3 regions of the Pseudogracilibacillus sp. ICA-222130 genome follow, and region 2 is predicted to be linked to each of the others. Evidence: riboswitches for the same ligand, from Rfam matches in the RefSeq annotation. Region 2 holds a riboswitch; each other region holds the start of a gene.
The links. A riboswitch is a leader RNA that binds a small molecule or an ion and turns the genes downstream of it on or off. The one in region 2 is predicted to bind S-adenosylmethionine.

Region 1 (4,293 bases), on a different contig from region 2:
TAAATTTTTATTTAATCATATTATGCGTGAAGAAATGAAAAACTTCTTCGAGGGCGAAAATCCTGACTTGAATAGTAGTATTCTTGACGGTACCTTCACTGCGGAAATCCGGTTTAATTCCGCAAGTTCACGAGGAAAACCCGTTGCACTTGCGGATATATTGTATAATTCCGCAAGTTCACGAGGAAAACCCGTTGCACTTGCGGATATATTGTATAATTCCGCAAGTTCACGAGGAAAACCCGTTGCACTTGCGGATATATTGCATAATTCCGCAAGTTCACGAGGAAATCGCGCCACACTTGCGGATATATTGTATAATTCCGCAAGTTCACGAGGAAATCGCGCTGCACTTGCGGATATAATGCTTAATTCCGCAAGTTCACGAGGAAAACTCGTTCCACTTGCGGATATCCGTCACAATTCCGCAAGTTCCCGAGCAAATTCCTCCCAACTTGCGGATATCTAGCATCCCCCCTCAAGCCCCCGTCCCCGAAAAGACCTCGCTCCGCTTCAACCAGCAACCAAAAAACTTACATAACATTCAAATTTCGATAATTTTCTCTCTTATGTTTTAAAGGATAATTGGGAAAAGTAAAACTATGACAAAATATTGGAAAATGCGACAAAATCATTGAAGTTTACGGTGACATTTATTATGATGTTCTACGTGTGTGAAAAAGAACGTACAAAGGTTTGACCGACATTAATGAATCTACAAAAGATAAGACGATTTTTCGATGAAAACGACATAACCGTATCAAATGAAAAACCATCTTACAACATATGGGCATGCCTCTGTAAATTTAAAGACACAAAGGGAGTTTATCATGGAAAACTTTTTTAAAATGAAAGAGTTAGGCACGAATGTTCGAACAGAGATTTTAGCAGGAATGACAACGTTTTTAACGATGTCATATATTATTGTAGTAAACCCTGCTATATTATCTGCAGCGGGTGTGCCGTTTGATCAAGTGTTTATTGCAACAATCGTGTCCGCGGTAGTAGGAACACTCATTATGGCTTTATTCGGAAATTATCCGATTGCTATTGCGCCTGGAATGGGGATGAACGCTTATTTTGTAAGTGTTGTAGCGACACAAGGCGTTTCCTATCAAGCAGTTTTTGGTGCAGTTTTTGTATCGGGGATTATCTTTTTATTATTAACATTTACAAAGTTTCGCCAAATATTAATTGAATCGATTCCAGATTCATTGAAATATGGTATAACAGCAGGAATTGGCTTATTTATCGCATTTTTAGGATTGAAAATGGCAGGACTTGTTGTTCCAAATGAGGAAACATTAGTGTCATTTGGAGACTTGTCGATTCCAGAGACACAATTAGCGGTTTTTGGTATTGTGATCACTTTAATTTTAGTTGCTAGAAATGTAAAAGGTGCTTTATTTATCGGGATGGCGATCACAGCAATTACGGGATATATTTTTAACTTATTAACGATTGATGGCTTTATATCTGCACCACCAGCTCCAATCTTTTTTGATTTAGATATCGGTGGTGTTGTTCAACATGGATTGTACGGAGTAATTTTTGCATTTTTACTTGTCACTATTTTTGATACGACAGGAACGATGATTGGAGTAGCGGAACAAGCAGGTTTAATGAAAAATGGTAAGTTTCCGCGTGCACGTGCGGCGTTAACTGCTGATGCGATCGCAACAACTGTTGGTTCGACATTAGGTTCTACACCATCATCCGCTTATGTTGAGTCATCTTCAGGTGTAGCAGTTGGGGGAAGAACAGGTTTTACGACATTGGTTGTCGCTTTACTATTTTTAGTTTCACTTTTATTTTCCCCATTAGTTGCTGCGATTTCGTCTTTATCAGCAGTAACAGCACCAGCACTTATTATCGTTGGAAGTTATATGTTATTTGGACTTTCAAAGATTAAGTGGAATGAATTTAATGAAGCATTTCCGACATTTATTGTCGTTTTAATGATGCCTCTAACATCGAGTATCGCAACAGGAATTGCAGTAGGGTTTATCACTTATCCTTTATTAAAATTAGTAACTGGTAAAGGGAAAGAAGTGCACCCAATGCTCTATATATTCGGGGTTATCTTTATTATTCAAATGATCTTTTTCCCAGCTCATTAAAAAAGTTTCACGAAATTATTTGACAGTTCTAATAAATCTGTGTATAGTATTATTCAACATCAAAAATTAAATAAAAAGTTTTACATTTTCTTATCCAGAGAGGTGGAGGGACTGGCCCTACGAAGCCTCGGCAACAGACTTGACTAGTACTGTGCCAATTCCAGCAAGCTTTTAGTTTGAAAGATAAGAAGAGTCGAGACAGTATATGTATATTCGAACCTCTTCTTAATCAGGAAGAGGTTTTTTAATTGGAAAAATTCTTCGTCTTCATGAAAAAATGGTTAAAGGTGTGAGGAGAAATGAGTCGTTTACAGGAAGCACATATTAAGTTTCTCGAGAGACATTTAGCGGATTTAGAAAATGGAACAATCACATTAACAGTTCATGATGGATATGTCGCTAGAATTGAAAAACAAGAAAACACATTATTTGATGAACAAGAGAAGTTATCAGAAAAAGAAATTATTTCTATATAAATTTTATTCAGAAAAATCATATTATTTAATTATTTTAGGGGGAATAAAATGACAGACCGATGTAGACAAGAAACTTTTTTAGTGCAAATTGGAAATAATCGTGATGAGCATTTTCGAGCAGTAAGTACACCGATTTATTTTTCAACAGCATTTCGCCACGAGGAAATCGGACTGCAAGATGGATATGATTATATCCGTACAGGGAATCCAACCCGAACAGTACTAGAAGAAGCTGTAGCAGAATTAGAAAAAGGGGATAAAGCATTTGCGACATCATCTGGAATGTCGGCAGTACAACTCGTATTTTCTTTATTTGAAAAGGGTGATCATATTATTTCTTCTAGAGATATTTATGGTGGCAACTTCCGACTTTTCGAGATTTTTGAGAAAAAATATGGCTTTGAATTCTCTTATTGGGACGGAAAAGATTACGAGGAATTAGAAACATTAAAACGAGAAAATACGAAGGCAATATTTATTGAAACACCAACAAATCCTTTAATGCAAACAGTTAAATTATCGAAAATATCCGAGTTTTCACATAAGAATGATCTTCTACATATCGTCGATAATACTTTGTATACACCGTATATACAACGACCGATTGAAGAGGGAGCAGACATTGTCATCCATAGTGCAACAAAGTATTTGGCTGGACATAATGATGTGTTGGCAGGACTTGTTATTGCAAAAGGGGAGGAAGTTTGTGAAGAGCTTAGCTTTTTACATAATTCCATTGGAGCAGTATTAGCTCCATACGATTGTTGGAGCCTGATTCGTGGAATGAAAACTTTAGCATTAAGAATGAGGCAACATGAACGAAATGCAAAACATGTTATCGACTTTTTACAAGACCATCCACTCGTCACAAATGTGTATTATCCAGGAAGGGGCGGTATGTTAAGTTTTGAAATTATAAATGAAAATCTTGTGGAACCATTTTTAAAAGCATTACAAGTTTTCACGTTTGCGGAGAGTCTTGGAGGCGTAGAAAGTTTCCTTACATACCCGGTTACGCAAACACATATGGATATACCGGAAGAAGTAAGGTTAAGCTATGGTTTATCAAATCGACTACTTCGTGCTTCAGTCGGTGTAGAACATGAAGAAGATTTAGTAAATGATTTAGCACGTGCATTTGAGCAAATTCGTACATGAGAGGTGAAGTGATCCGATGAGTTTGTTAAAAGATTTAGAGAAAAAAGTGTTAATTGCAGATGGAGCAATGGGGACGATTTTATATGCGAATGGTGTTGGACGTTGTTTTGAGGAATTGAATTTAACACATCCAGATCAAATCCAAAATGTTCATGAAACATATATCGTAGCAGGGGCCGAAGTGATTCAAACGAACACATATGGAGCCAATTATATTAAGCTGGCAAGATATGGCCTGGAAGAACAAGTGAAAAAAATTAATGAGCAAGCAGTCCAAATTGCGAAACGTGCGAGTAATGGTCGGGCACATATTCTCGGAAATATTGGCGGAATATATGGTGGCCAAACATTAAATGAAAGCGAAGAAGAGATCAAAAGAAGCTTCAGAGAACAGTTATATTGCTTACTACTTGAAGGAGTTGATGGATTAATATTAGAAACGTATTATAGCTTGGACGAATTACGAACGGTTTTACAAATTGCACGAGAGGAGACGGATTTGCCAATCATTACCAACGTCTCCATGCATGAACCGGGAG
Region 2 (4,293 bases):
TTCATTTAATGCTTTTATGGTATCAAAAATGGTTTCGAGTCGTTGTTCATATTTAATTTGTTCACTCGTAAATGGATCTAATGATAAGTCGGCAAAATTGTCTTTAAATACTTGCATAATATCATTCGCTCCGATGGTAATAAGTACAATATGTGACTTTTCAATCGCCCTTTTTATTTCTTTTTCTTCTAGACGTTCGATTAATTGTCCACTTCGGTTGCCACGTTTACCGAAATTATCGAAATGGACGAGTTGTTTTTCTTCATTAATTGTTTCATCTAAAACACCGACATAACCACCATTTCCCGTTTCATCCCCTACACCTTCTGTTAAAGAATCACCAATAGCAACGACATTAATATCGCTTGTGAAAAAGAAGTTCGCAGCCCGTTTTAATTGATCTGAAATAAAGTCACGTACGGGGTCTTCTTTCATCATTGCTGTTTCTAAATCCTCATCTAATTCTTTATCGTCGCCTTCTATTTCACTCGTTATTTCATCTTCAATGATTTTATTTATAGGTTTTTGTTTTTTGGGCGTAGAGAAAAATGCTAACAAAATGATGCTTATAATAATGATGGACAATATAATTGTTCGTTTAATAAAAATCACACCTATATTTCAATATTATCTATATTATAGATGACATTCCTTGATTATATAAGTACTTTACCAAAATCGTTAAATAAATGTAAACGTATGAAAATAAAGGTATTCATTACATAAAAAGAGAGGAAGCCGATATAGGTTGAAATAACAAAATATTTTGGCCTTTTCTTTCATCATATGCTCTATGGCTTTATCATTTTTTGGGATAAAAAAAGTTCTGTTTATCTTAAAAAAGATAAACAGAACGGTTATTTTTAAATCAAGTTCAATGTCTAGTTTTTTATATTTTCATTATTATGCACGTTTGTTCCTAGCATTTTTCACTGTCGTTACTAGATCATTGTTGGTGATGACGATTGCCTGACCATTTGCCGTCACATCACCATTAGACCAGACGATGGTTGCACCTACATGATTTTCCACTGTTGGCTCGTCCGTATATAGGATATCTACAATGTCTTCTTCTACATCCTGTACATGAACAATACGATATCCTAATGGACGTAATTCATTTGCTTTATCTAGTAACGCATCTGATCCTTGAACGGCAATTGTTTTTGCACGTAACCCTTCAGAACGATCAAATGGCGAGTTCGTTACCCAATCGATCGCTATATGATTGGTCGTTTCCAGCACCGTTTCACCAGTTGCTTGTCCAATTGCACGATCTAATGTAGCTAAAATATCGTCAATCGCCTCAATACCGACAGAAAGACGAACAAGGTCTTCTGTTACACCACTTTTTGCAAGATCTGCTTCATTTAACTGTTGGTGTGTTGTGGAAGCTGGGTGGATGATTAATGATTTTGCATCTCCTACGTTTGCAACGTGAGACCATAATTCAATATGGTCGATCAATGTTTTACCAGCTTCTAGCCCACCTTTAATACCGAATGTAATGACAGATCCATATCCATATTCAAAATATTTATGTGCTAGTTCATGTGATGGATGATCGTCAAATCCAGGGAAGTTCACCCACGTTACACCAGGGTGGTCTTTCAGGAAGTTGGCGATTTTTATGGCGTTTTCGCTATGACGTTCTAAGCGAACATGTAATGTTTCTAATCCTTGTGTTAATAAAAACGCGTTATGTGGGCTTATAGCTGCTCCTGTGTCACGTAATAATTGCACACGAATACGAAGTGCAAATGCAACAGGCCCTAAGTCTGCAAAACGAACCCCACCATAACTTTCATCTGGCTCCGTAAATCCAGGGAATTTGTCACTATCCCAGTTGAAACGTCCGCCATCGACAATAATTCCACCGATCGATGTTCCGTGTCCACCAATCCATTTTGTCGCGGAATGTACGACAACATCTGCTCCCCACTTTAGTGGTTTCGCAAATTTTGGTGCAAAAGTATTATCAATAATTAATGGAATCCCATGTTCGTGTGCAATATTTGCGACTGCTTCCACATCAAACACATTTAAACTAGGATTCGTAATCGTTTCCCCAAAAATGGCTTTCGTTTTATCTGTAATCGCATTGCGAATTGCATCCAGATCTGTCCCATCAACGATTTTTACCGTAATACCGAAGCGTGGCAATGTATGAATGAATAAATTATATGTTCCACCATATAAATTACTATCTGCCACAATTTCATCGCCTGCACTAGCAACATTTAAAATTGCATATGTAATTGCTGCCATTCCGGAAGCAACTGCCACTGCCGCTGTTCCGTCTTCTAACTGAGCGACACGTTGTTCAAAGGCGTCTGTCGTAGGATTCATTAAGCGTGTATAAATATTACCGGGTTCTGTTAATGCAAATAAGTTGCGAGCATGGTCTGTATCGTTAAATACATAAGAAGTAGTTTGATAGATTGGTAATGCACGAGAGCCTGTTGTAGGATCTGGTTCTTGACCTGCATGAAGTAAGATAGTTTCATCTTTCTGATAACGAAATGTTGACATGTAAAACTCCTCCTTAAAATTTTGAACGTATTGTATTTTATTTGAGAAGGTGATGATATAAAAAAACCTCTTCTACATGATTGTAAGAAGAGGGATCATTATGTATTGTCCTCCTCTTATCTTCCAGAATATCATCTGTAGGATTTGGCACCGTTAAAAGCAATTGCTTTAAGGTTGCTGGACTTCTCAGGGCCTATTCCCTCCATCCGTCTTGATAAGAGATATGTCGATGAAATTAGTATCCATTATACCTGTAAATGAATCAAAGTCAATTAATTTGTGAATTTTCTAACTTTATGGACTCTTAATGTAGAAGACACAAATAAAATTAACGCAATCCAAATACATGTAAACGTCACGAAATGTGCGGATGTAAATGGTTCATCATAGAGGAATACGCCGAGTAAAAGCATAATTGTCGGTGCGATATACTGCAAAATTCCTGCTAATGACAAAGGAATGTATGTTACGGCATAGCCGAATAATAATAGTGGGACGGCTGTAGCAACTCCGGATATGAGTAATAGCCCTGTATCCGTCCATGATGTGCTTGCTGCAAATCCTAAATCCACTCCGACAAATGTGCATAAATAAATGAGTGCAATCGGAGTTAATAGTAATGTCTCCACGGTTAATGAATAGGCCGAATCTAGCTTAACGGCTTTTTTTAATAGCCCATATAAACCAAATGATAATGCTAATGCGATAGAAATCCAAGGAAATACCCCATAGGAGACTGTTAAATATATGACACCAAAACTCGCGAATAACAATGCAACTTTTTGCGCTGGGTATAATGCTTCTTTTAAAAATAGGACACCTAATACGATGCTTAATAAAGGATTCATATAATAGCCTAAACTTGCTTGAATGACGAAATCATTATGTACAGCCCAAATATAAATGAGCCAGTTTGCGCTAATGACAATAGATGCTAATGTAATGTAGAGCATTTTCTGTTTATCTTTCAATAATGTTGTACATAATGAGAAAAAAGAGCGTAATTTTCGTGTGAAAAGTAAATATCCAACCATAAATAGACAAGACCAAATGATGCGATTCGCTAAAATGACATCTGGTTCGTATATGTCTAATAGTTTCCAATAGATCGGGAAAAATCCCCATAAAATATATGTAATAATCCCTAACATAATGCCTGTTTTCATGTTTTTATTGTTCATTTACTGCCTCACTTCACTGATGTTTTCTACCATCATTTTACGCCTATGTTCTAGCTGTTGGCAATTGTTCCGACTTTTTCATCCATTCATGCATGGTGAAACAGAATTGTCAGAAAGTTTGTTATACTAGAGTTACATAAATAAGAGGAGGAACGAGCATGAAAAAAATTGAAACGATGTCCATTCATGATGGATATGATGCAAAACAATTGCTGGGTAGTGTTTCAGTGCCAATTTTTCAAACGTCTACATTTGAATTTCAGTCTGCTGAACATGGAGAGAAAAGCTTTAGTGGAGAAGCAGACGGGCATATTTATACACGAATTGGGAATCCGACTGTAGATGTATTAGAAAAAAGGATGGCGGTGTTAGAAGGCGGTGAGCGTGCCTTAGCATTCGGTTCGGGAATGGGTGCCATATCTGCTGTGCTCATTGCACTTACAAAAGCAAATGAGCATATTTTATGCTCGAATGGTTTATATGGTTGTACATTCGGTTTATTAAAAATGATGGAAGAGAAGTATGGAATGGATGTACAATTGACAGACTTTACATCTGAAGAAAAAATCCGCCATGCGAT
Region 3 (4,293 bases), on a different contig from region 2:
CCGTAGCACCGAAATGTAATTGTTTTGTTTCATCTACATTGGAAGCCTCATTTCCGTCGTTATTGCCACCACATGCAGCTAAAATAGCGACGATACTTGCTAAAACGATTGTAAAAATCCACTTTTTCATTTTATTTCCCCCTAATAATTAACTTTTGTCTACTGCTTTTGCAGCTTTGTCTCCAATCCATTGGAAAATTTGTACTAATAATAATAAAATTACGACCGTTAAAATCATAATGGTATTATCATATCGGTAGTAACCAAATCGAATTGCTAAATCACCGATTCCTCCACCACCAACGAAACCAGCCATTGCAGAATAAGCTACTAAACTAATCACGGTTAATGTGATGCCTTGGATAATACTAGATTTGGCTTCTGGAAGTAATACATCTTTAATAATCATCCAAGGTGTTGCACCAACCGCAATTGCTGCTTCGATCACTCCCTTATCAATTTCACGAAGGGATGTTTCCACAATTCGTGCAAAAAATGGGATGGCTGCAACCGATAAAGCAACACTTGCAGCAGTAGGTCCAATCGAGTTACCGACGATTAATTTTGTAAATGGTGTAATAGCTACCATTAAAATAATGAACGGGATGGAACGAATGACGTTCACAACAAATCCGAGGACAGATTTTATCGGTTTATTTTCAAGAAATAGTCCCTTATCCGTGACGAATAAAATAATCCCTAATGGCAATCCGATGATGAGTGCAACGAGTAGCGCAATACCTATCATATATATCGTTTCCCCAAATGCTTGCGTCATTTCGGGTAACAGTTCCACAATACGGTCCACATCAAATAACATCACGAATCACCTCCACATCTACTTGTTGTGATGACATATAATCGATTGCTTTGTCGATTTCAGTTTTGTCACCTTTCATTTCCATGACGAACATTCCCAGTGGACGTTCTTGAATATATTCAATTAAACCGTGTAAGAAATTTCCTTTTACATCAAATGTTTGAATCATATCGGAAATGACGCTTTCGCCAGCAATATCTCCACGGAACGTAATTTTAACAATTTGTCCGGTGCATTTTTGTAACATTTCTTCTGGTACATCGATATTCACAACATCTTTAATGAATGTTTTCGTTAAATCATTTTTCGGTGCAGAGAAAATATCATATACGTTTCCTGATTCCACAACTTTTCCATCCTGCATAATAGCCATACGGTCACAAATTTCTTTCACCACATTCATCTCATGTGTAATTAATACAATCGTAATATTTAATTCTCGATTAATTTTCTTTAATAACTTTAAAATGGATGAGGTTGTATTCGGATCGAGAGCAGAAGTAGCTTCATCGCACAGTAATACAGATGGTTCATTCGCTAGTGCACGAGCAATACCAACTCGTTGTTTTTGACCACCACTTAGTTGGGCCGGAAAGACATCTTTTTTATCTGCTAAATCTACCATATCTAAAAGTTCTTCGACACGTTGATCAATCTCTTTTGCTGGTGTGGATGCTGCTCGTAAAGCAAATATGATATTTTCAGCAACTGTTTTTTGACTTATGAGATGGAAATGTTGGAAAATCATGCCGATTTTTAAACGTGCTTTACGTAGGTTGTTTGCATTCAAAGACATTAAATCAAGCCCGTCGACTAATATTCGTCCTTTTGTAGGTCGTTCTAGTAAATTAATACAGCGTAATAAGGAACTTTTACCTGCCCCAGAATATCCGACAATACCGAAGATTTCTCCTTCGTTAATCGTTAAAGATACATTGTCGACACCAATGACATCTCTATCCTTCGTTTGATACACTTTTGTTAAATTTTCGATTTGAATCATGGCTAGTCTCCCTTTTAAAAACATAAAAAAACTTCTTTCACAAATATGAAAGAAGAACTGTTAATTTTCAGCTTATCTTCCAGAAATTTGTACGTTCTGAAGGAATTGGCACCTTCCATAATGGGGTTGCCGGACGTCATTGGGCCTTGTCCCTCGGTCACTCTTGATAAGTTATCGACTTATATAATTGTAGCATTTCATATTAGTCAAACTAATATATTTAATCATAGCTATTTTCGTTTAATTTGTCAATAATAACTGAAAATTTCTTTCTTTTCGAAAGTATATTCTTTATACTTGTTGTAGAATGATAGAATTGAAATGAGGAATATTTATATGAAATTATCGAATCGATTACAGAGATTGCCGGCACATTTTTTCTCGCAATTAACCAAAAATGTTCAACAAGCTGTTAGGGAAGGGAGAGATGTTATTAATCTTGGAAGAGGAAATCCTGATAAACCAACGCCGTCTCATATCGTAACAGCTTTACAGGATGCAGTAGAAGATCCAGTCACACATGGATATGCACCATTTCGAGGTACGACGGAATTGAAAGAAGCGATAGCGATATTTTATAAACGTGAATACGGAGTAAATCTAGATCCGGAAACAGAGGTTGCTATTTTATTCGGTTCGAAAGCGGGAGTTGTCGAATTACCATTGGCGATTATGGATCCAGGAGAAGTTCTCTTACTTCCAGACCCAGGTTATCCAGACTATTTATCTGGTGTTAGTTTGGCAGATATACGATTCGAAACGATGCCATTACTAGAAGAAAATAACTATTTTCCTAATTATGATGTTATAGATGAGGATATTAAACGAGATGCAACATTAATGTATTTAAATTATCCAAGTAATCCGACGAGTGCAGTAGCAGATGTTCCATTTTTTGATGAGACAGTCCAATTCGCGAAAGAAAACAATATTGCAGTAATGCATGATTTTGCTTATGGTGGAATCGGATTTGATGGTGAAAAACCGGTAAGTTTTTTACAAGCAGACGGGGCGAAAGATGTCGGGGTGGAAATGTATACGATGTCGAAAACATTTAATATGGCTGGATGGCGCGTCGGATTTGCTTTAGGAAATAAGGAGATTGTCGGTGCGATTAATTTATTACAAGATCATATGTATATTAACCAATTTCCTGCCGTTCAGCGTGCAGCTGCAAAAGCATTGTTAGGAGAGCAAACGGCAGCGAAAGAAATAGTCGCTTTATATGAACATCGTCGTAATGTGTTTATCGAAGCTTGTAAAAAAATCGGGTGGAAAGTCGAAGCACCAAAGGCCTCTTTTTTCGCTTGGTTACAGGTTCCAAATGGACATACGAGTGAATCCTTTACTGATTTGTTGTTAAATGAAGCAAATATCGCTGTTGCTCCAGGTAATGCTTTTGGGGCACATGGAGAAGGGTATGTACGAATTGGATTATTGGAGGAAGTAGATCGTTTACGTGAAGCGGTAGAACGGATAGGAAAACTGGACTTATTTTAATCGATGTCCAGTTTTTTCTCCGGATAAAATCCATTTGAAAGAGTGGGGGAGTGGTATGAAAGTAATTGATTTAACCGCAACATTGAACGAAAAAATGGACGTCTATCCTGGAGATCCAGCGGTTACGATTGAAAAAGTCCATACATTTGACAAAAATGGCTGGGAGTTAAGAAGGTTAACATTAGGTACGCATACCGGCACACATGTCGATGCATTTTCGCATATGCATAAAGGAAAAGCAAATGTAGATGAGATTCCGATCGAACGATTTTTTGGTGAAGCACAAGTAGTGCAAAAAGATTCACAATGGCCGAGGGAGATAGGCTTATTCTTTACTGAACCACTGGATGAAACATATATAGATAAATTATTGCACGCAAAACCCTCCTTTGTCGGTGGAGATATGACGGAACGATTAGAAAGAATGTTATTAGCGAACGACATTATTACCTATACAGACCTAATCAATTTAGAAAAAATTCCGTTCCATCAATCTTTTACATTTTATGGACTACCTTTAAAAATAGAAAAAGGGGACGGGTCACCAGTCCGCGCGATCGCTATATTATAAAAGCGATTATTAGTAGTAGCTTTGCAGGAGAAAACGGGGAGGATCAATCCCCGTCTTTTTTTATCATTTTTTCTTGCTTCAACTTACAAATTGGAATATATAAAGCAATGTATACAATATAAAGTTAATAATGGATGATCTAAAGGAGAATTTTTCATTATTTTTCAAAAAAATTAAAACTTTTTATATAAGTGACCGTCTAATATATAGCAGGTGAAGGGGGAGTCCATTGGAGAAAATTACAAAAAAAGCTATTGCTGGAGATAAAGAAGCTTTTATGCAACTTATGGATACTGTAAAAGCTGATATTTATCGAACAGCATTGAGTTACATGAAAACAGAAGAGCTTGCATTAGAAGTAGTACAAGAAGTTACATATCGCGCATTGATTAATATCCA

Region 1: another riboswitch for S-adenosylmethionine. It lies ahead of WKT09_RS10730 (DUF2292 domain-containing protein); the one in region 2 lies ahead of WKT09_RS03545 (O-acetylhomoserine aminocarboxypropyltransferase/cysteine synthase family protein).
Region 3: another riboswitch for S-adenosylmethionine. It lies ahead of WKT09_RS05680 (methionine ABC transporter ATP-binding protein); the one in region 2 lies ahead of WKT09_RS03545 (O-acetylhomoserine aminocarboxypropyltransferase/cysteine synthase family protein).

Annotation. Positions count from the first base shown of each region.
Region 1 is NZ_JBBKBG010000028.1:18,803-23,095, reverse strand. Features, by position in the region: gene WKT09_RS10740 (hypothetical protein) at 1-469, shown strand, start outside; gene WKT09_RS10735 (NCS2 family permease) at 831-2,120, shown strand; SAM riboswitch class I at 2,208-2,310, shown strand; gene WKT09_RS10730 (DUF2292 domain-containing protein) at 2,420-2,596, shown strand; gene WKT09_RS10725 (PLP-dependent transferase) at 2,645-3,754, shown strand; gene WKT09_RS10720 (bifunctional homocysteine S-methyltransferase/methylenetetrahydrofolate reductase) at 3,771-4,293, shown strand, end outside.
Region 2 is NZ_JBBKBG010000004.1:30,162-34,454, forward strand. Features, by position in the region: gene WKT09_RS03540 (SGNH/GDSL hydrolase family protein) at 1-612, opposite strand, end outside; gene WKT09_RS03545 (O-acetylhomoserine aminocarboxypropyltransferase/cysteine synthase family protein) at 904-2,532, opposite strand; SAM riboswitch class I at 2,646-2,753, opposite strand; gene rarD (EamA family transporter RarD) at 2,805-3,713, opposite strand; gene megL (methionine gamma-lyase) at 3,872-4,293, shown strand, end outside.
Region 3 is NZ_JBBKBG010000008.1:64,801-69,093, forward strand. Features, by position in the region: gene WKT09_RS05670 (MetQ/NlpA family ABC transporter substrate-binding protein) at 1-130, opposite strand, end outside; gene WKT09_RS05675 (methionine ABC transporter permease) at 149-820, opposite strand; gene WKT09_RS05680 (methionine ABC transporter ATP-binding protein) at 810-1,823, opposite strand; SAM riboswitch class I at 1,893-1,996, opposite strand; gene WKT09_RS05685 (pyridoxal phosphate-dependent aminotransferase) at 2,160-3,323, shown strand; gene WKT09_RS05690 (cyclase family protein) at 3,379-3,894, shown strand; gene WKT09_RS05695 (sigma-70 family RNA polymerase sigma factor) at 4,124-4,293, shown strand, end outside.